DNA from 3 places in the Streptomyces sp. AK02-01A genome. Region 2 is predicted to be linked to each of the others. Evidence: riboswitches for the same ligand, from Rfam matches in the RefSeq annotation. Region 2 holds a riboswitch; each other region holds the start of a gene.

Region 1 (6,496 bases), on a different contig from region 2:
CCGTACGACCACCGCGTAGTTGAAGAAGACATGCGCGAGGAGGATCGCCCAGACCGTGGTGTCGAGCCGCACGCTCCACAGCCGGTCGAGCAGTCCGCCGCGTCCGAGGAGCGCCAGGAAGGCCGTGCCGGCGACCACGGTCGGCAGGACGAACGGCACGGTGACCACCGCGCGCAGCACCTGCTTGCCCGGGAACTCGAAACGCGCGAAGACAAAGGCGCCGGGCAGCGCGATCAGCAGGGTGAGCGCGGTGGAGGCGAACGCCTGCCAGGTGGTGAACCACAGGACGTCGAGGATGTCCGGCCGGCTCAGCACCTCGCCGATCCGGCCGAACCGCCAGGCTCCGTCCGCCCGCAGACCGCGACCGACGATCGCGGCCACCGGATAGGCGAAGAAGACGGCGAAGAACGCGACGGGCACGGCCATCAGGCCGAGCCGCACCGCGTTCCCACGCCCGGCGGTCCGCCGTCCCGCCGTTACTTCACTACGAGTGAGGACCACGACTGGATCCACTGCTCACGGTTGGCGGCGATCCGGTCGGGAGCCACGGTCTCCGGCTTGGCGACGGTCGCGCCGAACTCGGTGAACAGCTTCGGCAGTCCGACGCTCTTCACCACCGGGTTCACGAACATGTTCAGCGGCATGTCCGCCTGGAACCGGTCACTGATCAGGAAGTCCAGCAGAGCCTTGCCGCCGGCCTCGTTCTTCGCGCCGTCGAGCAGTCCCGCGAACTCGATCTGCCGGAAGCAGGTTTCGGTGGAGACGCCGGTCGGTGCCTCCTTGGGCTGCGGCTCGGCGTACAGCACCTCGGCCGGCGGGCTGGAGGCGTACGAGACGACGAGCGGCCGGTCCGCCTTGGCCTTCTTGCCGCCGGCGGAGCCGGAGAACTCCTCGTTGTAGGCCTGCTCCCAGCTGTCGACGACCCGGACGCCGTTGGCCTTGAGCTTCTTCCAGTAGTCCTGCCAGCCGTCGTCGCCGTACCGAGCGACGGAGCCGAGGAGGAAGCCGAGACCGGGTGAGGACGTCGCGGCGTTCTCGGTGACGAGCAGGTCCTTGTACGCGGGCTTGACCAGATCGTCGAAGGACGTCGGCGGTGCGAGCTTCTTGTCGGCGAAGTACTTCTTGTCGTAGTTGACGCAGAGGTCGCCGGTGTCGATCGGAGTGACGCGGTTCTTTCCCTGGTCGAGCCGTGTGCCCGCGTCGACCCGGTCCAGGCCCTTCGCCTCGTACGGCGTGAACAGACCGTTGTCGAGAGCGCGCGAGAGCAGGGTGTTGTCCACGCCGAAGAAGACATCACCCTGCGGCGAACCCTTCGTCAGGATCTCCTTGTTGAGGGCCTCGCCGGCGTCTCCGCTCTTCAGCACCTTGACCGTGTAGCCGGTCTCCTGCGTGAACGCCTTCAGCACGTCGGGCGAGGCGGTGAACGAGTCATGGCTGACGAGCGTGACGGTCTTGGACGCCGAGCCGCCGCTGCCGCCGCTGTCGGACGGCTCGGAGCCGCCGCAGGCACCGAGCGCCGCGACGCCGAGCGCGGCGGCGAGCGCCGCGACCGCGGTCTTCCTGATGGTGGTCACTGGATTTCCTCCTGGGGTGTCCAGGAGAAGACGCGGCCCTGCCCGGAGTCCGGACGGGCCGGACCCCGGGCAGGGCGCAACAGCTTGAGTGATGTCCGAACTTCCTACCCAGAATGACCTGGGCAAGGTCCAGAGGGTCTGCGGCCGCTGCCCGTTGACACCGGACATGTGCCGCACTCTCAGCGCTGTGGCGCTCCCCTGTCGGAATATGTGATGTTTTCGAGCTCAGCGTACAGGGCGGCTTTTCGGACACCCGGTTCACCTCCCGGGTGCCTTCCCGCGCGCTGCTCGCGCCGCTACCGCTCCGACGCCGCGAGCTGTCCGCACGCTCCGTCGATCTCCTGGCCACGGGTGTCCCGTACGGTCACCGGCACTCCGTGGGCCGCGATCGCCTCCACGAACGCCTTCTCGTCCTCGGGGCGCGACGCCGTCCACTTCGATCCCGGAGTCGGGTTGAGCGGGATCAGATTGACGTGCACCCGCTTGCCCTTGAGGAGCCTGCCGAGGCGGTCGCCGCGCCAGGCCTGGTCGTTGATGTCCCGGATCAGCGCGTACTCGATGGAGACACGGCGGCCGGACTTCTCCGCGTACTCCCAGGCGGCGTCCAGCACCTCGCGGACCTTCCAGCGGGTGTTGACGGGGACAAGGGTGTCGCGCAGCTCGTCGTCCGGTGCGTGCAGGGACACGGCGAGCCGGCACTTGAAGCCCTCGTCGGCGAAGCGCAGCATCGCCGGCACCAGGCCGACCGTCGAGACGGTGATGCCGCGCTGCGAGATTCCGAGGCCGTCCGGCTCGGGGTCGGTCAGCCGGCGGATCGCTCCGACCACGCGGTTGTAGTTGGCGAGCGGCTCGCCCATGCCCATGAAGACGATGTTGGAGAGCCGCGAAGGACCGCCGGGGACCTCGCCGTCGCGCAGGGCGCGCATGCCGTCGACGATCTGGTGCACGATCTCGGCGGTGGACAGATTGCGGTCCAGGCCGGCCTGTCCGGTCGCGCAGAACGGGCAGTTCATCCCGCAGCCCGCCTGTGACGAGACGCACATGGTGACGCGGTCCGGATAGCGCATCAGCACGGACTCGACGAGGGTGCCGTCGTGCAGCCGCCAGAGCGTCTTACGCGTGGTGTCGTCGTCGCAGGAGATGTGCCGGACCACCGACATCAGATCGGGCAGCAGCTCCGTCGCGAGCTTCTGGCGGGAGGCGGCCGGGATGTCGGTCCACTGCTCGGGGTCGTGTATGTAGCGCGCGAAGTAGTGCTGCGACAACTGCTTGGCGCGGAACCCCTTCTCGCCGATCGCGGTGACCGCTTCGCGGCGCTCGGCCGGCGTCATGTCGGCGAGGTGCCGCGGCGGCTTCTTGGCACCACGCGGCGCGGCAAAGGTGAGTTCTCCCGGAGTCGGCGGGGCCATGTGTGAAATCTCCTCGGTACGGCGAGGCCGGGCCATCCCCGCTGGCGCGGAGAGAACGACACGACAATGCCGGTGCCGGGAGACCTCACGGGATCAGCCCCGCAGTCGCGGGAGTGAAGGGGCTCGCCACCGGTGGGCGGCGAGCCCTTCCAGAGTACCCGTGCCGTTCAGCCCGTACCGACGAAGATCACCAGCAGTAGCCAGACCACCGGTGCGGTGGGCAGCAGGGAGTCGAGCCGGTCCATGATGCCGCCGTGGCCCGGCAGCAGCGTGCCCATGTCCTTGATGCCGAGATCCCGCTTGATCATGGACTCGCCGAGATCACCGAGGGTGGCGCTGGCCGCGACGGCCAGACCGAGCACCAGGCCCTGCCACCAGATCCCGTCGTCGATGATGAACTGCATACACAGCGCGCCGGCCGCCATGGCGAAGACCACGGCACCGAGCAGGCCCTCCCGCGTCTTGCCGGGGCTGATGCGCGGCGCGAGCTTGTGGGTGCCGAAGCGCCAGCCCACCGCGTACGCGCCCGTGTCGCTGACGACGGTCAGCACCAGGAACATCAGCACCCGTCGCGGGCCGTCGTCCGCCGTGAGCATCATCGCGACGAAGGTGGCCAGGAACGGCACGTAGAACGCGGCGAAGACGCCCGCGGTGACATCCCTGAGATAGCCCTCGGGAGGTTCGGTCATCCGCCAGACCAGCACCGCGAGCGCGGTCAGGGCCATCGCGACCCACGCGCCCTCGGCGCCGCGCACATAGCCGGCGACGACCATCGCGGCACCGCCGACGGCCAGCGGCACGAGCGGCGCCTTGATGCCCTTCTTCTCGTCGAGCCTGGACGTCAGCTCCCACAGCCCGACGACCACGGCCACCGCTATGACGCCGATGAACACGGCCTTGACGATGAAGAGCGACGCCACGACGACGGCGCCGAGCCCGAGACCCACTCCTATGGCCGCACGCAGATCACGGCCGGCCCGCTTCTTCTGCGGCGGCGGTGGAGGTGCGGCCATGGGCTCCTGCGGAATCTTGTCGCGGAACTGGGGGCCCTCCGGCCGAGCAGCCCCCCGTTCGTCATCCTGGTCCCCGCCGTTCGCGGGTCCGTCGGGCACGATGGGCATGGGCCGAGTCTGCTGTGCGGGGTGCTCATCGTATGCGGGACCCGCCGGGGCAGCCCCCTGCTCGGGCGGCCAGTAACCGGCTGTCGCCGGGGCCCGCCAGGAAGAGTCGTTCATCAGACTTCGAGCAGCTCGGCTTCCTTGTGCTTGAGCAGCTCGTCGACCTGCGCGACATACTTCGCGGTGGTGTCGTCGAGCTCCTTCTCGGCGCGGCGTCCCTCGTCCTCGCCCACCTCGCCGTCCTTGACCAGCTTGTCGATGGTCTCCTTGGCCTTGCGGCGGACGGCGCGGATCGAGATCTTGGAGTCCTCCGCCTTGGTCTTGGCGACCTTGATGAACTCCTTGCGGCGGTCCTGCGTCAGCTCGGGGAACACCACCCGGATGATATTGCCGTCGTTGCTCGGGTTGACACCGAGGTCGGAGTCACGGATCGCCTGCTCGATATTGCGCAGCGCGCTCTTGTCGAACGGGGTCACCACCGCCATCCGCGCCTCGGGCACGGCGAACGACGCCAGCTGGTTGATCGGGGTCATCGCGCCGTAGTAGTCCGCCGCGATCTTGTTGAACATCGCCGGGTGGGCCCGGCCGGTGCGGATCGCGGCGAAGTCGTCTTTGGCGACCAGGACGGCCTTCTCCATCTTCTCCTCGGCCTCGAGGAGGGTCTCTTCGATCACCACTTGCTCCTGCGTGTCTTGAGTGGGCCCGGCCTGCTGCCGGTCCGGCGGAACCTGCGTCGCGTCTTGTCCTGCACGGTGTCCGACCGGCAGGGCTTTGTCCATCCCCGTGCGGGGCCGACCCGGATCAGGTCCGGGTGCCCTGGTCGCTCACGAGCGTGCCGATCTTCTCACCCTTGACCGCGCGCGCGATATTGCCCTCGGTGAGCAATTCGAAGACGAGGATCGGCAGCTTGTTGTCCTGGCACAGCGTGATGGCGGTCATGTCCGCGACGCGCAGATCGCCGGCGATGACCTCGCTGTACTCCAGTGCGTCGAACTTGACCGCGGCCGGGTTGGTCTTGGGATCGGAGTCGTACACCCCGTCCACACCGTTCTTCCCCATCAGCAGGGCCTCGGCGTCGATCTCCAGGGCGCGCTGGGCGGCGGTGGTGTCGGTGGAGAAGTACGGCATGCCCATACCGGCGCCGAAGATGACGACGCGGCCCTTCTCCAGGTGGCGCACGGCGCGCAGCGGGATATACGGCTCCGCGACCTGCCCCATGGTGATGGCGGTCTGGACGCGGGAGTCGATCCCCTCCTTCTCCAGGAAGTCCTGGAGCGCCAGACAGTTCATGACCGTACCGAGCATGCCCATGTAGTCGGAGCGGGCCCGGTCCATGCCGCGCTGCTGGAGTTCGGCGCCGCGGAAGAAGTTGCCACCGCCGATGACGACCGCGATCTGGGCACCGTCCCTGACGACGGCGGCGATCTCGCGGGCGACCGCGTGTACGACGTCGGGATCGACGCCGAGCGCTCCCCGGCCGGCGAACGCCTCACCGGACAGTTTCAGCATGAAGCGTCCGGCCTTTTTGCCGGGGTCGCTCTTGTCGTCCTTGTCATCGGGGGACTGGATGGCGTCCGCGCCCTTGTTCATGGGGATCTCCTCGTGCACATACGAAGAAGGCCATTGCCGGTGGGTGTGTGTATCCCTAGCGGCAATGGCCTCCTCGTCAGATCTGCGGTCGTCCGGCGCGTACTCGTCCGGCGACTGTCCCCGACCCTAGCGGGGTCCGCCGTCGTGCGTGTACGACTGCGCTGACGGTCAGGCGCCGACGCGGATGCGCGCGAAGCGCTTCAGCGTGACACCGGCCTCGTCCAGAATCTTCTTGACGGTCTTCTTGTTGTCCTTGGCGAACGGCTGGTCGAGGAGGGTGACCTCCTTGAAGAAGCCGTTGACGCGACCCTCGACGATCTTCGGCAGGGCGGCCTCGGGCTTGCCCTCCTCGCGCGAGGTGGCCTCGGCGACACGGCGCTCGTTCTCGACGATGTCGGCCGGGACGTCCTCACGGCTGAGGTACGCCGGCGCGAAAGCGGCGATGTGCTGCGCGATGTCCTTGGCGACCTCGGCGTTCTCCTTGTCCAGCTCGACCAGCACGCCGACCTGCGGCGGAAGGTCGGGCATGGTGCGGTGCATATAGGCGGCCACGAAGCCGCCGTCCGCGGGGAACTGCGCGAAGCGGTCCAGGACGATCTTCTCGCCGAGGTTGGCGTTGGCCTCGTCGACGTACGCCTGGACGGTCTTGCCGGCCTCGATCTCGGACGCGAGCAGGGCGTCCAGGTCGGCCGGGGCGGTCGCGGCGACATGGCCGGCGAGCGCGGTGGCGACGGCCTGGAACTTGTCACCCTTGGCGACGAAGTCCGTCTCGCACTTCAGCTCCAGCAGCACACCGGAGGTGTGG
Region 2 (6,496 bases):
CCTCCGGCGCCTCGTCGCCGCCCTCGACGGACTGCTCGGAGACCCTGTCGTCCAGGAACGGGAAGCTGCGGTCGACCTCGACCTGGAAGCCCGCTCCTTCCAGCAGGCTCCTGGCCTCCTTGGTCTTCAGCCCCGTGACATCCGGGACGGAGACCATCCGCGGTCCCTTGGACATCGTCAGCGTGACGGTGTCGCCCCGCGCCAGCCGGGCTCCCTCGGCCGGAGACTGCACGGCGACGGTGCCCTCCTCCTCGGGTGAGTCCACCTGGTCCGAGGCGATCCTGACCTGGAGGCCCGCCTCTTCGAGCTCGGCGGTCGCCTCGTCCACGGACTCACCGGTCACGTCCGTGACCTCGATGGCACTGCCCTTGCTGACGACCAGAGCGACACCGGAGTCCGGCCGGACCTCGCGGCCCGGCGCCGGGTCGGAGCTGATCACCGAGCCCTGCGCCACATCGTCGTCGAACGACCGCCTGACCACTCCGGCGGCCAGCCCGGTCTCCTTCAGCGTACGCCTGGCGTCATCGAGCGACGTGCCCGTGAGATCCGGGACCTGGACGACCTCCGGGCCCCGTGAGACGACGATGGTCACCGGACCGTCGCCGCGCACACGCGCGCGGGCTCCGGGATCGCTGCGCAGGACCGTGCCGCGCGCGAAGGTGTCGCTGAAGTCCCTGGTGACCTTCGCGGCGAGTCCCGCGTCGGCGAGCCGGTTCCTGGCCTCCCGCTCGCTCTGGCCGAGCAGCGAGGGAACGCGGCTGAACTGACCCGAATTGATGTACCAGACTCCGGAACCGATGCCGAGGACCAGCAGCACGGCCACGATCGACGCGATCACGCCTCGCCGGGGCAGCGCTCCTCGGCGGGTCCGCCGGCCCGGTGAGGAGCGGTCCGGCGGCGCCGTCTCCAGCAGGCTCGTGTGCTCGACCGGCGACTCGCGCCGCGGCTCGGCGGGCGTCTGCTCGGGACGTCCGGCGAAGGGGCGAGGGATCACCGACGTACGGTTCTCGGCTCCGGTGCCTGTTCCGGGCCTGGCCCGCGGCGGTACGGCGTCGAGCTGGACGTCGGTGAGTCTGGCGCGGGCTTCGCGGGCCAGCGCGAGCAGCGCCACCGCGTCATAGGGACGGGCGTCGGGGTTACGGGCGGTGGCCGCCGCGACCAGCGCGTCCAGCTCGACGGCGAGACCCGGGACGGCGGCGGACGGCGCGGGCACGTCCTCGTTGAGATGCAGATAGAGCACCTGGGCAGGGGTGTCTCCGGCGTGCGGCTTGGCGCCCGTCAGCATTTCGTGCAGGACGACTCCGCAGGCGTACACATCGACCCGGGTGTCCGAGGCGCCGGACTCGATCTGCTCGGGCGCGAGATACGACACCGTGCCGAGGACGGACCCGGTGGTGCTGGTGACATCGCCCACGGCCCGCACCAGACCGAAGTCCGCGACCTTGACCCGTCCGTCGTCTCCTATGAGGACGTTCTCGGGCTTCATGTCACGGTGGACGAAACCGGCGCGGTGCGCGGCGCCCAGCGCGGCGAGCACCGGCTCCAGGATGTCCAGCGCGGCCCGTGGCTGAAGAGCGCCACGCTCGCGCAGGACATCACGCAGAGTGCAGCCCGCGACGTACTCCATCGCCAGATAGACGTACGCGCCTTGCGCGCCCTGGTCGAAGACCGCGACCACATTGGGATGGGACAGCCGGGCCACCGACTTGGCCTCGCGGATGAAGCGCTCCACGAAGCTGGCGTCGGCGGCGAGGGCCGGATGCATGACCTTGAGGGCCAGGACCCGGTCCAGCCGGATGTCGACGGCCCGGTAGACCGTGGCCATGCCGCCGACGGCGATGCGGGCATCGACGCGGTAGCGGCCGTCGAGCACCTGCCCGACGATGGGATCCTGAAGGGTCGTATCCACGTCGGCGAGTCTACGATCCGCGGCGGACACTCCCGAAGCCCTGGGGCAGACCGGACACACTTCCGCAGCCGAGCCGTGACAGCGGCGGCCCGCTCCTCGCGGGACGGACCGGGCCGGTGGCCGCGCGGTGACGGCGCGTGAGCGGTGCCCGTACGGCTGACCGAGGAGCGCCACGCGTCACACGGTCCTGACACCGCCGGTATCCGGGAACGCCGGGCGCTCCGGGTCCAGCGCCGCCAGTCCCTCCGCCGGCGACGACGCCTCCGCGAAGTGCCGGCGCGGGATACGGCCGGCGCGGTACGCGAGCCGGCCCGCCTCCACCGCGTGCCGCATCGCCTCGGCCATCAGCACCGGCTCCTGCGCCCGGGTGACCGCCGAGGCCAGCATCACGGCGGCGCAGCCCAGCTCCATGGCGAGCGCCGCGTCCGAGGCGGTGCCCGCGCCCGCGTCCAGGATCACCGGCACCCGCGCCCGCGCCACGATCAGCTCGAAGTTGTGCGGATTGCGGATGCCCAGTCCGGAGCCGATCGGCGAGCCGAGCGGCATGATCGCGGCGCAGCCCACGTCCTCCAGCTTTCTGGCGAGCACCGGATCGTCGTTGGTGTACGGGAGGACCGTGAAACCGTCGTCGACCAGCGTCTCGGCGGCGTCGAGCAGCTCGATCGGGTCGGGCAGCAGGGTGCGTTCGTCCGCGACCACCTCCAGCTTGATCCAGTCCGTGCCGAGCGCCTCGCGGGCGAGGCGCGCGGTGAGCACCGCCTCGCCCGCGGTGAAGCAGCCGGCGGTGTTGGGCAGCGCGCGGATGCCCAGAGAGCCGAGCACGGAGAGGACGGAGCCCTGGACCGCGGGATCCAGGCGGCGCATCGCGACCGTGGTGAGTTCGGTGCCGGAGGCGATCAGGGAGCGTTCCAGTACGTCGAGGCTGGGCGCCCCGCCCGTACCCATGATCAGCCGGGAGTTGAACGTGGTGGAGCCGATGGTGAGGCGGTCGTCCGCCATGACTGGTCAGCCTCCTTGGACGGCGGTGAGCACTTCCACCCGGTCGCCGTCGCCGAGCAGGGTGCCGGACCAGCGGGTGCGCGGGACGACCGTCTCGTTGACGGCGGCGGCGACGCCGGAAGGCGCGGGAGTGAGGGCCGCCACCAGGATGTCGAGCGTGGTGGCCGCCGCCAGCTCGCGCGGCTCGCCGTTCACGGACACGTTGACGATGTCTGGGTTCGTACGGGTCATGCGGGCTGCTCCTGACGTACGGACGCGGCGGTGGAGAAGCGCCGAGGAGTGAACGGGCGGGCCTCCGTGGGGAGTTCGCCCGTGGTCAGTACGGTGGCCATGACATCGCCGGTGATGGGCGTGAGCAGAACACCGTTGCGGTAATGGCCGGTGGCCAGGTGCAGGCCCGGCAGCGCGGTGGGACCGAGCAGCGGCGCGTTGTCCGGCGATCCGGGGCGCAGCCCGGCGAGGGTCTCGGTGAGCGGCAGTTCGGTGATGCCGGGGACCAGTTCATGGGCGTCCCGCAGCAGTTCGTACACACCGCCCGCGGTCACCGAGGTGTCCCAGCCCAGTTCTTCGCTGGTGGCGCCGACGACCAGTTCGCCGTTCTCGCGCGGGACCAGATAGACATGGCTTCCGCGCACCACCGCCCGTACCGTCCGGGACAGGAACGGCGCGTACGCGCGGGGCACCGTCAGCCGCAGGACCTGGCCCTTGACCGGACGTACCGGCGGCAGGACGTCTTCCGGCACTCCGTCGAGCTTTCCGCTGAGGCTGCCGCCCGCCAGGACGGTCTGGTCCGCGCTGAGCGCGCGGCCGTCGGCGAGGACGGCGCCGGTGGCGCGGTCGCCTTCGACCCGGAGCCGCTCGGCCCAGCAGCGGTGGAAGACCACTCCGGCCCGTTCGCACGCCGTCACCAGGGCCGCCGCCAGCCGGCGCGGATCGATCTGATGGTCGCCGTCCACCCGCAGACCGCCGCGCACGCCCGGCGCGAGCATCGGCTCCAGGCGCCGGCACTCGCGGCCCGTGAGCCACTCGGACGTGAGCCCCGAGCGCCGCTGGAAGGCGTGCAGCTCGCGGAGCTGGGTCCGGTCGTCGGCGTCGAGCGCCACGGAGAGCGCACCGCAGGCGCGGTAGCCGGTGTCCTGGCCGCTCACCGCCTCCAGTTCGGCGACGAAGTCCGGATAGCGCGCGGCGGAGGCGAGATTGAGAGCGAGCAAGGTCTGCTCGCCGTAGTGGAGTTCGGTGACGGCCGCGAGCATGCCCGCCGCGACCCGCGCGGCTCCGCCGCCGGGATCGGGATCCGCCACGGCGGTACGCAGCCCGCGCTGCGCCGCCCGCCAGGCCGTGACCAGACCGATGATCCCGCCTCCGACGACCAGCACATCGGAGCCCGTACCGCTGGTGCCGGGTTTCTCGTGAGACGACTGCATGGGCGTCCAGCCCCTCCCTTCGCCGGCATGACCCGGATCAGGTTCGTACGGTCGGAGGCCGTCTCAGCCTCCCTCTCAGCCCGGTGCGTCCAGGCTCCCGCGAGGTAGTGTCCGATCCAGACTAACGCCCCGTCCCCTCGCTCAGTAAGGGAGCGGTCACCGTGTCCCGTTCGCTGGACGGACTCGTCCTCGCCCGGGCGATCGGGCTCTAAGGTGATCAGGTGAGTGAGCAGCAGCGGGAAGCCCTGGAGCGGACGCACGCGGACGATGGACCGGCGGGAGAGCCGCGCGTGGTCATTGTCGGCGCCGGCATGGCCGGGGTGCAGACCGCCGTGGCGCTGCGGGAAAAGGGCTATCGCGGACCGGTCACTCTGATCGGAGCCGAATCGCATCCGCCGTACGACCGGCCGCCGCTCTCCAAGGCCCTGCTGCTGGGCAAGGCGGACAGCTCCGCCTTCGACATCGATTTCGCGGCGTTCTCCGTCGAGCTGCGGCTCGGACTCGAAGTGACCGGACTGCGCGCCGCCGAACGGGAGATCGACACGGCCGCCGGTCCCGTCCCGTACGACGTGCTGGTCGTCGCCACCGGCGCGGAGCCGATCAGGCTGCCCGGTGCCGAGGGCGTGCCCGGTGTACATCTGCTGCGCACGCTGGACGACGCGGAGCGGCTGCGTCCGGTGCTGGCCCGGCAGCACGAGATCGTGGTGGTCGGCGCGGGCTGGATCGGCGCGGAGTTCGCCACGGCGGCCCGCGAGGCCGGGTGCGCGGTGACGGTCGTCGAGGCCGCGGACCGGCCGCTCGCGGGCGCTCTGCCGGCCGAGGTCGCCGCTCCCATGGCCGGCTGGTACGCGGAGAGCGGCGCCGAACTGCTGACGAACGCGCGCGTGGCCGGGGTCGAGCCCGGAGCGGTGGTTCTCGCGGACGGCCGGCGGCTGAGCGCCGGCGCGGTGGTCGTGGGCATCGGAGCGCGGCCCGCGACGGACTGGCTGGGCGGCTCCGGTATCGACCTCGGACCGGACGGATCGGTCACGGCCGACGAGCGGCTGCGTGCCTCGCTGCCGGATGTGTACGCCGTGGGCGACTGTGCCTCCTTCCCTTCCGCCCGTTACGGCGAGCGACTGCTCGTGCACCACTGGGACAACGCGCTCCAGGGGCCGCGGACGGTCGCGGCCCAGATCGTCGGCGAGAGCGAGCGGATCTACGATCCCGTGCCGTACTTCTGGTCCGAGCAGTTCGGCCGGTTCGTGCAGTACGCGGGCCACACCACCGAGCGGTCGGCCTCCGCCGGCACGCTGGTGTGGCGCGGCGATCCCGCGGAGGCCGCCTGGTCGGTGGTGTGGCTGCGGGACGGGGTGCTGGTCGCGCTGCTCGCCGTCGGCAGACCCCGGGACCTGGCACAGGGCCGCAAGCTGATCGAGGCGGGCGCACGGCTGGATCCGGCGCGGGCCGCGGACGCCTCCGTACCGCTGCGGAAAGCCGTTCTCTGACGCTGTCGTCCCGGCTTCCGGCGGCCCTGGCGGCTCCCGTCGCCGGGCCCGGACGGCCACGACTGGGTGCCTCGGCTACCGTCTGTCAGTCCGGGATGGCACGCTTGTCCTGTGACCGAGATTGACGTAAAGATCGATGCTCTCGTCCCCGCCTGGCTCCACCTGCCCGACATCGCGGAAATGCTCGATGTCGAGGTGACGCGTGTGCGGCAGTTGGTCAAGGAAGGCCAGCTGATCGCCGTGCGCCGCGGTGAGAACAGGACGCTTCAGGTGCCGGCCGCCTTCATTGACGGCGGCAAGGTCGTCAAGGGCCTCGCCGGCACTCTGACGCTGCTGAGGGACGACAGTTTCACCGACGAAGAGATGCTCGAATGGCTCTTCACCCCCGACCCGACCCTGCCGGGCACGCCCGCGCAGGCGCTCAGCGAGAATCGCGGCACGGAGGTGAAGCGCCGGGCCCAGGCGCTCGCCGTCTGACGACCTCATCACCCGCGGTGTGCGGCGCCCCGTGATGACCGCGCGCGGTCATGGCGCCGCCGCACACCGCCGACCCAACGGGGGAACACGACATGTCCACGGCCATATCCGCGGCTCACGCACCGCTGTCCGCCGCCCGGATCTATCTGTGCACGGACGCCCGCAAGAGGCAGGCGGATCTCCCGGAGTTCCTCGACGCG
Region 3 (6,496 bases), on a different contig from region 2:
AGGCTCTCCTCCGCTTTCGCCAACTGCCCGCTACACGTGGGCCGACCGGCCCTACGGAGCATCGGGGGATGCACATGAAAAGCGCTCCGCACCTGCTGAGCGAGGATCGCGTGGATTTCGAGCGGATCCTCGACGACGCGCTGCGCAACGCACACGACCGACCGGATCTCGCCGTGGCCGGGAAGCGGCTCAACACCGAGCAGCTACGCACCATGGCCCTGAACGCCACGGCACTGATAACCACGGCCGCCGCAGCCGAGTACGAGCACTACACCGGTGTGCGCGAGGAGTTCCGTACACCTGCCTCGCCGGACTCCGTCCGCGGTTCCGTCCTCGACCCCGCCGAGGGTCGCGCGACCGCTTCCGGTGCGGGGCTCATGGCCGTCATCACCGTCCTGGTCCCGGTCCTCGGAGGTACCGCCGCGGCGATCTTCCTGCTCGTCGGCTATCTCCTCAAAGCACTCAGCCCACCGCCCGCCTTCGCCGACACCCTGCTCGCCGTCGGCTGGTTCTTCGGCGTCGTCACCGCGATCGGCATCCTGGCGGCCGCGGTAGGTCTGCTGATCACAGCCATGCGCAACAGTGCCACCCAGCTCCCGGCGGAGGAGTCGGACGGCGAGCTGCCGGACGAGGTGGCTCGCGCGAGAGAAGCCTGGCGACACGCTCTGCTGGAGCGCGGCGTTCTGCCGTTTTTGCGGGCCGCTCTGGCCGATCCGAGCGCCGACCCGGCCGCACCGGGCCCGCCCCGCGCGGTGCGGCCTCTTCCCAAGGTCGGCTACAGCCGGCCCGACTTCAGCAGCCCGGACGAAGGCTCCACCACCGGCCGGCGTCCGTCCTTCACCAGCCCGGACTTCACCAGCCCCGATTTCGGCGGACCGGAACACAAGCCGGAGTAGCGACTCCGGCTCGCGGTTCGCCATCGACCACGGCCGGTCCGAGACCCGCGCTCTCACCGGCTCACACAACAGACGCCGTGCCTCCGGCCCGCTGTGGCGCGGGCCGGAGGCACCCGTGGTGCCGGAAAAGGGCAGGCGCTACTCCGCCAGCGGCAGATACACCCGGTTGCCGGCCGCGGCGAACTCCTTGGACTTCTCGGCCATACCGGCCTCGATCTCGGCGCTCTGCATATCACCGCCGTGCCGGGCCCTGATGTCCTGCGAGATCTTCATCGAGCAGAATTTGGGACCGCACATCGAGCAGAAGTGCGCGGTCTTCGCCGGTTCGGCCGGGAGGGTCTCGTCATGGAACTCCCTGGCCGTGTCCGGGTCGAGAGCCAGATTGAACTGGTCCTCCCAGCGGAACTCGAAGCGGGCGTCGGAGAGGGCGTCGTCCCAGTCCTGCGCGCCCGGGTGGCCCTTGGCGAGATCCGCCGCATGCGCCGCGATCTTGTAGGTGATGACGCCCGTCTTGACGTCGTCACGGTCCGGCAGCCCGAGGTGCTCCTTGGGAGTCACGTAGCAGAGCATCGCCGTGCCCCACCAGGCGATCATCGCCGCACCGATGCCGGAGGTGATGTGGTCGTACGCCGGGGCCACATCGGTCGTCAGCGGACCGAGTGTGTAGAACGGCGCCTCCTCGCAGATCTCCTGCTGGAGGTCGATGTTCTCCTTGATCTTGTGCATCGGGACATGGCCCGGGCCTTCGATCATCGTCTGTACGCCCAGCCGTTTGGCGACCGAGTTCAGCTCGCCCAGCGTGCGCAGCTCGGCGAACTGCGCCTCGTCGTTGGCGTCGGCGATGGAGCCGGGCCGCAGACCGTCACCGAGGGAGTACGTCACGTCGTACGACGCGAGAATCTCGCACAGCTCCTCGAAGTTCTCGTACAGGAACGACTCCCTGTGGTGCGCCAGGCACCAGGCGGCCATGATCGAGCCTCCGCGGGAGACGATGCCCGTCTTGCGGCGAGCCGTCAGCGGCACGTAACGCAGCAGCACACCGGCGTGGACCGTCATGTAGTCGACGCCCTGCTCGGCCTGCTCGATGACCGTGTCCTTGTAAATGTCCCAGGTCAGCTCCTCGGCCTTGCCATCGACCTTTTCGAGCGCCTGGTAGAGCGGCACGGTCCCGATGGGGACGGGGGAGTTGCGCAGCACCCATTCGCGCGTGGTGTGGATATTGCGGCCGGTGGAGAGGTCCATGACCGTGTCGGCGCCCCAGCGGGTCGCCCAGGTCATCTTGTCCACCTCCTCCTCGATGGAGGAGGTGACCGCGGAGTTGCCGATATTGGCGTTGACCTTCACCAGGAACCGCTTGCCGATGATCATCGGCTCGATCTCCGGGTGATTGACATTGGCGGGCAGGACGGCGCGGCCCGCGGCGATCTCCTCGCGGACGACCTCCGGTGGCACGTTCTCCCGGATCGCGACGTACTCCATCTCCGGAGTGATGTCCCCGCGACGGGCATAGGTGAGTTGCGTCACCGACTGCCCGTTCCGTGCCCGGCGCGGCTGACGGGGCCTGCCGGGAAAGACGGCGTCGAGGTTGCGCAGCCCTCCGCGCGGTGAGGTGTGCTTGAGCCCGTCGTCCTCGGGGCGAGCGGGCCGGCCCGCATACTCCTCGGTGTCGCCGCGCCCGATGATCCAGTTTTCCCGCAGTGGCACGAGACCGCGGCGTACATCGGTCTCGACGGTGGGGTCGGTGTATGGCCCCGACGTGTCGTACAGCGTCACGTCCTTGCCGTTGGTGAGGTGCACCTGGCGGACAGGCACCTGGATGTCCGGGCGCGAGCCCTGGACATATCCCTTGTGCCAGCCGATGGACCTTTCGGCCTCACTCGGATTCCCCGAGTCGGAGGCAGACGTGTGTGCGTCCTGAACGGTCATGAGACCTACTCCCTACGCCGGCATTACCCGGTAACAGGTTCAGCGGTCGGCGCAGCGCAGGTGTCCAGGGGATGTCCCCGGGACCACACAGTCAGCGCCCTCTCAGCCCGGTGCTCCGAGCTCCCGCGTGTGCAAAGGTGACTCCACGCTAGCGCTCCTCTGGGCGCGCTGAACAGAGGGCCTCTTCCTTCTTGCGATGATTCAGGAGTGACCTCACCCCAGCAGACTCGCCAGCCACATGGCCACTCACACAGTCATGAGCCTGCAGAACCGGTCTCCCGGCACCTTCGCAAGGTCATCGCGGCGGTCCTGATTCCCTTCGCGGCTGCGGTAGTCGTCGGCCTCGCCGTGCTCTGGCCAGGTGGCGCGCCCTCGCATGAGCGCAGCGGTGTCGGCTTCGACCGGCAGACCCAGCAGGGCCGGGTGGTGCAGATCGAGCAGGTCGACTGCAAGGACGTCAACGCCTCTCAGATCCCCGCGTCGACACCTCCGGGCAGCGCGGCGCGGCCAACGGAGACAGGCGACTGCGCGAAGGCCACGATCGAGGTCACGACCGGTAAGGAGAAAGGGCGGACTTTTATCGAGATCGTCCAGCCGGACGCGCCTCGGCAGTTTCACGTGAAACAAGGCGTGATGGTGGCGTACGCACCCGACGCGCCCCATGAACTCCAGTACTCCGTGACCGATGTGAACCGTGCGTTTCCCATGGCTCTGCTGGCCGGGATCTTCGCTCTCGCGGTGGTCGTGGTGGGCCGGATGCGCGGAGTGATGGCGCTCGTCGCGCTCGCCGTCTCGTTCGCCGTACTGACGCTGTTCATCCTGCCCGCGATACTGCAGGGCTCGAATCCGCTGGTCGTGGCCGTGGTGGGGGCGAGCGCGATCATGTTGATCGCGCTCTATATGTGCCATGGCCTCACGGCCCGTACCTCAGTCGCCGTCCTCGGCACATTGATCTCGCTGCTGCTGATCGGGCTGCTGGGATCGCTCTTCATCGGCTGGGCGAGTCTGACCGGCAACACCGACGACAGCACCGGTCTGATCCACGGTCTCTATCCAGGGATCGATATGAGCGGTCTGCTGCTGGCCGGCGTCATCATCGGTTCGCTCGGCGTACTGGACGATGTGACGGTGACGCAGACTTCAGCGGTCTGGGAGCTGCATCAGGCGGACCCGTCCATGGGGCCGCGCGCGCTCTACCGGGCGGCGATCCGGATCGGCCGGGACCATATCGCCTCGGTGGTCAATACGCTCGTTCTCGCCTACGCGGGCGCGGCGCTGCCTCTTCTGCTGCTGTTCTCGATCGCGCAGTCGGGCGTGAGTACCGTCGCCAACAGTGAGCTGGTGGCGGAGGAGATCGTGCGAACCCTGGTGGGTTCGATCGGCCTGGTCGCGTCGGTCCCGGTGACAACGGCTCTGGCGGCGCTGGTGGTCTCCGCCGACCGGTCGGGGCCATCCGGGAGCACGGAGCCGAAGCCCGCCGGCCCCGCGACGGCCCCCTCACTGCCCGGACAGAGTGCACGTGTGTCCGGAGCCGGTGGCAGGGGCCGACGCCACAAGAAATAGAGCGTCCGCACCAGGCGCTTGGGGCCGTACCGCCCGGCGATCTCGCTCAGCCGGCGTTCTCCTCGGCGAGGATGCGGCCGAGCGCTTCCTCCAGACTGCCTTCGAAGTCACCGAGCGTGCGCTCCTGGCCGAGCGGAACCAGTCGGTCGGTCCGGTCGAGGAAGGCCACGAGCGGCGCCGCGCTCACACGGAAGAGCGCGCGGTCGTCACCGACCTGGAGCCGGATATGAACATCGGAGAGGTCCTCGGGCATGGTCGGCGCGATACGCACATCGCCGTCCCCGCTGGGTGTGTTGATGCCGTCGAGCAGCAGTTCGCGGCCGAAGGTCCAGGTGACAGGAGCGTCGCCGGGCAGATGGAAGGTCATGCGCACCGCGTAGGGATCCCCCATCTCATAATGGAGTTCCACCGGAATCCGGAACGAGAGCTCCTCGGAGACGAGGAAGCTCATCAGGACCTCGGCCTGGACCGACTCGCGCATCGTGCACTCCGGAGTAGATGAAGCTGTGGCTGGGAATGATCCCCCTGGACCCTCTTGACGCAATAGTCCTGTACGCGCTAGCGGATCACAAGGAGTAATTTTTCAGATACTGATAGAGAAGGCGAACGCGCTCAGCATGCAACCGATCTCCCTGCGTAACCATTCTGCCGCAGGAAGCAGTCTCTGCTGCTGATCGAGTGGTAGAGAAATGGCCACAGTGGCGGCCGTGGTTCCGGCGGTGACCGGTACGGCCGCGCAGAGCGTGCCCAGCGCGTACTCCTGTCGTGCCACGACCGGCTCCATGCGTCTCAGGGACCCGAGGCGCTTCAGCAGGGCGTTTCGGTCCGGCACGGTGTGGGACGTGAGCGGACGGACAGGGTGGCGGTCCAGATGATCGCGCCGGGATTCGTCGTCGAGTTGACTCAGCAGACACTGCCCGATCGCATGAGCGTGCGCCGTCTCACGGAAGTCGGCCCATTCGTTGACCGCGGGAGCCGAGGGACTGTCGGCCACGGCGACCAGATCGATCTCACCCTCGTGGTAGAGCGCGAAGTAGACCGGGGCGCCGATGGTGTCGCGCCAGTGGCCGATCGAATCAGCGATCTTGCTGCGACGATTCTGCAGGCCTCTCCCGTGGCCCAGGTTCTCCGCAGCGTCACCGAGGACGAAAACACCCCTCTCGCGACGGAGATAGCCCTCGTGCGCCAGCGTGCGCAACAGGTGATAGGCAGTGGGCAGCGGAAGACCGGCCTCGCGGGCGAGCTGCTTCGCGGGGGCTCCGTCCGGATGGGAGCCCGCGGACTCCAGTAGTCGCAGCGCTCGCTGCACCGATCCGATCAGGGTAGGGGCTGCGGTTCTTGTAGCTGTGGCCAAAGGTCATCCCCAGGCGTGCTGACGGGCACGGGCCCGCCCGCGGGGGCCGCCCCCGCGCGCCCACCGCACCCCTGGGGACCAAGGGACCGAAGGAGCCCTGAGGCGGACCCGAGGAACCCTGAGACCCCGCCCGGAAAATCGCACAAACCAATGGTCAGAGCGAATTCGAAGGTGACTTTCCGGAGCGCGGCGGAGAGCAGTCACTCTAGGGCCAGGCCGGGTCCGGAGTTGGTTTGCCGTTCACCTTTCCCTCGCGCGGGCTAACGGCCGCACTGACTGTCAGCCTCCTGTCAGTCGCCATGGGACGACGAGGACGACATGAACTTCCTTACGACGTAGATGAGTCCACCGACCAGAGCCACAAAGATCAGCAACTTGAAGAGGATGCCGATCACGAACGCGACCACGCTGACGATCAGTCCGCCGAACACGACGATGGCGATCACAGGCACCGCGATCCACTTCACCCACCACGGCATCCCCGTGAAAATGTCCCGAACCGCCATCGTCCCTACCTCGCTTCACCCGATACCTCAGATATCTGCCTGACTCACCTGATGCTAGAGGCGAGGAAGCGTCCGCGGCGGACTCGCGTCCCCCGGTCTTCCCTGATCCCACCCTGAGACGGACCTGAGGGTCGGAGAGGCCGGAGCGGATCGAGCGGGACCGGGATCACGGTCAGCCCTCGGGCGGAGAGAACACGACCATCACCCGCAGATCCTCCGTGATGTGGTGGAACTTGTGCGCGACTCCGGCC

Evidence for each region. A riboswitch is a leader RNA that binds a small molecule or an ion and turns the genes downstream of it on or off. The one in region 2 is predicted to bind thiamine pyrophosphate.
Region 1: another riboswitch for thiamine pyrophosphate. It lies ahead of PV679_RS27840 (thiamine ABC transporter substrate-binding protein); the one in region 2 lies ahead of thiO (glycine oxidase ThiO).
Region 3: another riboswitch for thiamine pyrophosphate. It lies ahead of thiC (phosphomethylpyrimidine synthase ThiC); the one in region 2 lies ahead of thiO (glycine oxidase ThiO).

The regions. Positions count from the first base shown of each region.
Region 1 is NZ_JARBAE010000038.1:40,808-47,303, forward strand. Features, by position in the region: gene PV679_RS27835 (iron ABC transporter permease) at 1-426, opposite strand, end outside; gene PV679_RS27840 (thiamine ABC transporter substrate-binding protein) at 477-1,574, opposite strand; TPP riboswitch at 1,658-1,784, opposite strand; gene rlmN (23S rRNA (adenine(2503)-C(2))-methyltransferase RlmN) at 1,871-2,983, opposite strand; gene PV679_RS27850 (phosphatidate cytidylyltransferase) at 3,151-4,218, opposite strand; gene frr (ribosome recycling factor) at 4,218-4,775, opposite strand; gene pyrH (UMP kinase) at 4,903-5,691, opposite strand; gene tsf (translation elongation factor Ts) at 5,860-6,496, opposite strand, start outside.
Region 2 is NZ_JARBAE010000020.1:104,411-110,906, reverse strand. Features, by position in the region: gene pknB (Stk1 family PASTA domain-containing Ser/Thr kinase) at 1-1,909, opposite strand, end outside; gene PV679_RS19970 (thiazole synthase) at 2,087-2,908, opposite strand; gene thiS (sulfur carrier protein ThiS) at 2,915-3,139, opposite strand; gene thiO (glycine oxidase ThiO) at 3,136-4,332, opposite strand; TPP riboswitch at 4,330-4,443, opposite strand; gene PV679_RS19955 (NAD(P)/FAD-dependent oxidoreductase) at 4,554-5,819, shown strand; gene PV679_RS19950 (Rv2175c family DNA-binding protein) at 5,931-6,296, shown strand; gene thiE (thiamine phosphate synthase) at 6,389-6,496, shown strand, end outside.
Region 3 is NZ_JARBAE010000021.1:73,118-79,613, reverse strand. Features, by position in the region: gene PV679_RS20420 (hypothetical protein) at 69-896, shown strand; gene thiC (phosphomethylpyrimidine synthase ThiC) at 1,035-2,822, opposite strand; TPP riboswitch at 2,815-2,959, opposite strand; gene PV679_RS20410 (YibE/F family protein) at 3,030-4,385, shown strand; gene PV679_RS20405 (SsgA family sporulation/cell division regulator) at 4,432-4,866, opposite strand; gene PV679_RS20400 (IclR family transcriptional regulator) at 4,969-5,739, opposite strand; gene PV679_RS20395 (DUF5326 family protein) at 6,030-6,245, opposite strand; gene PV679_RS20390 (cupin domain-containing protein) at 6,418-6,496, opposite strand, start outside.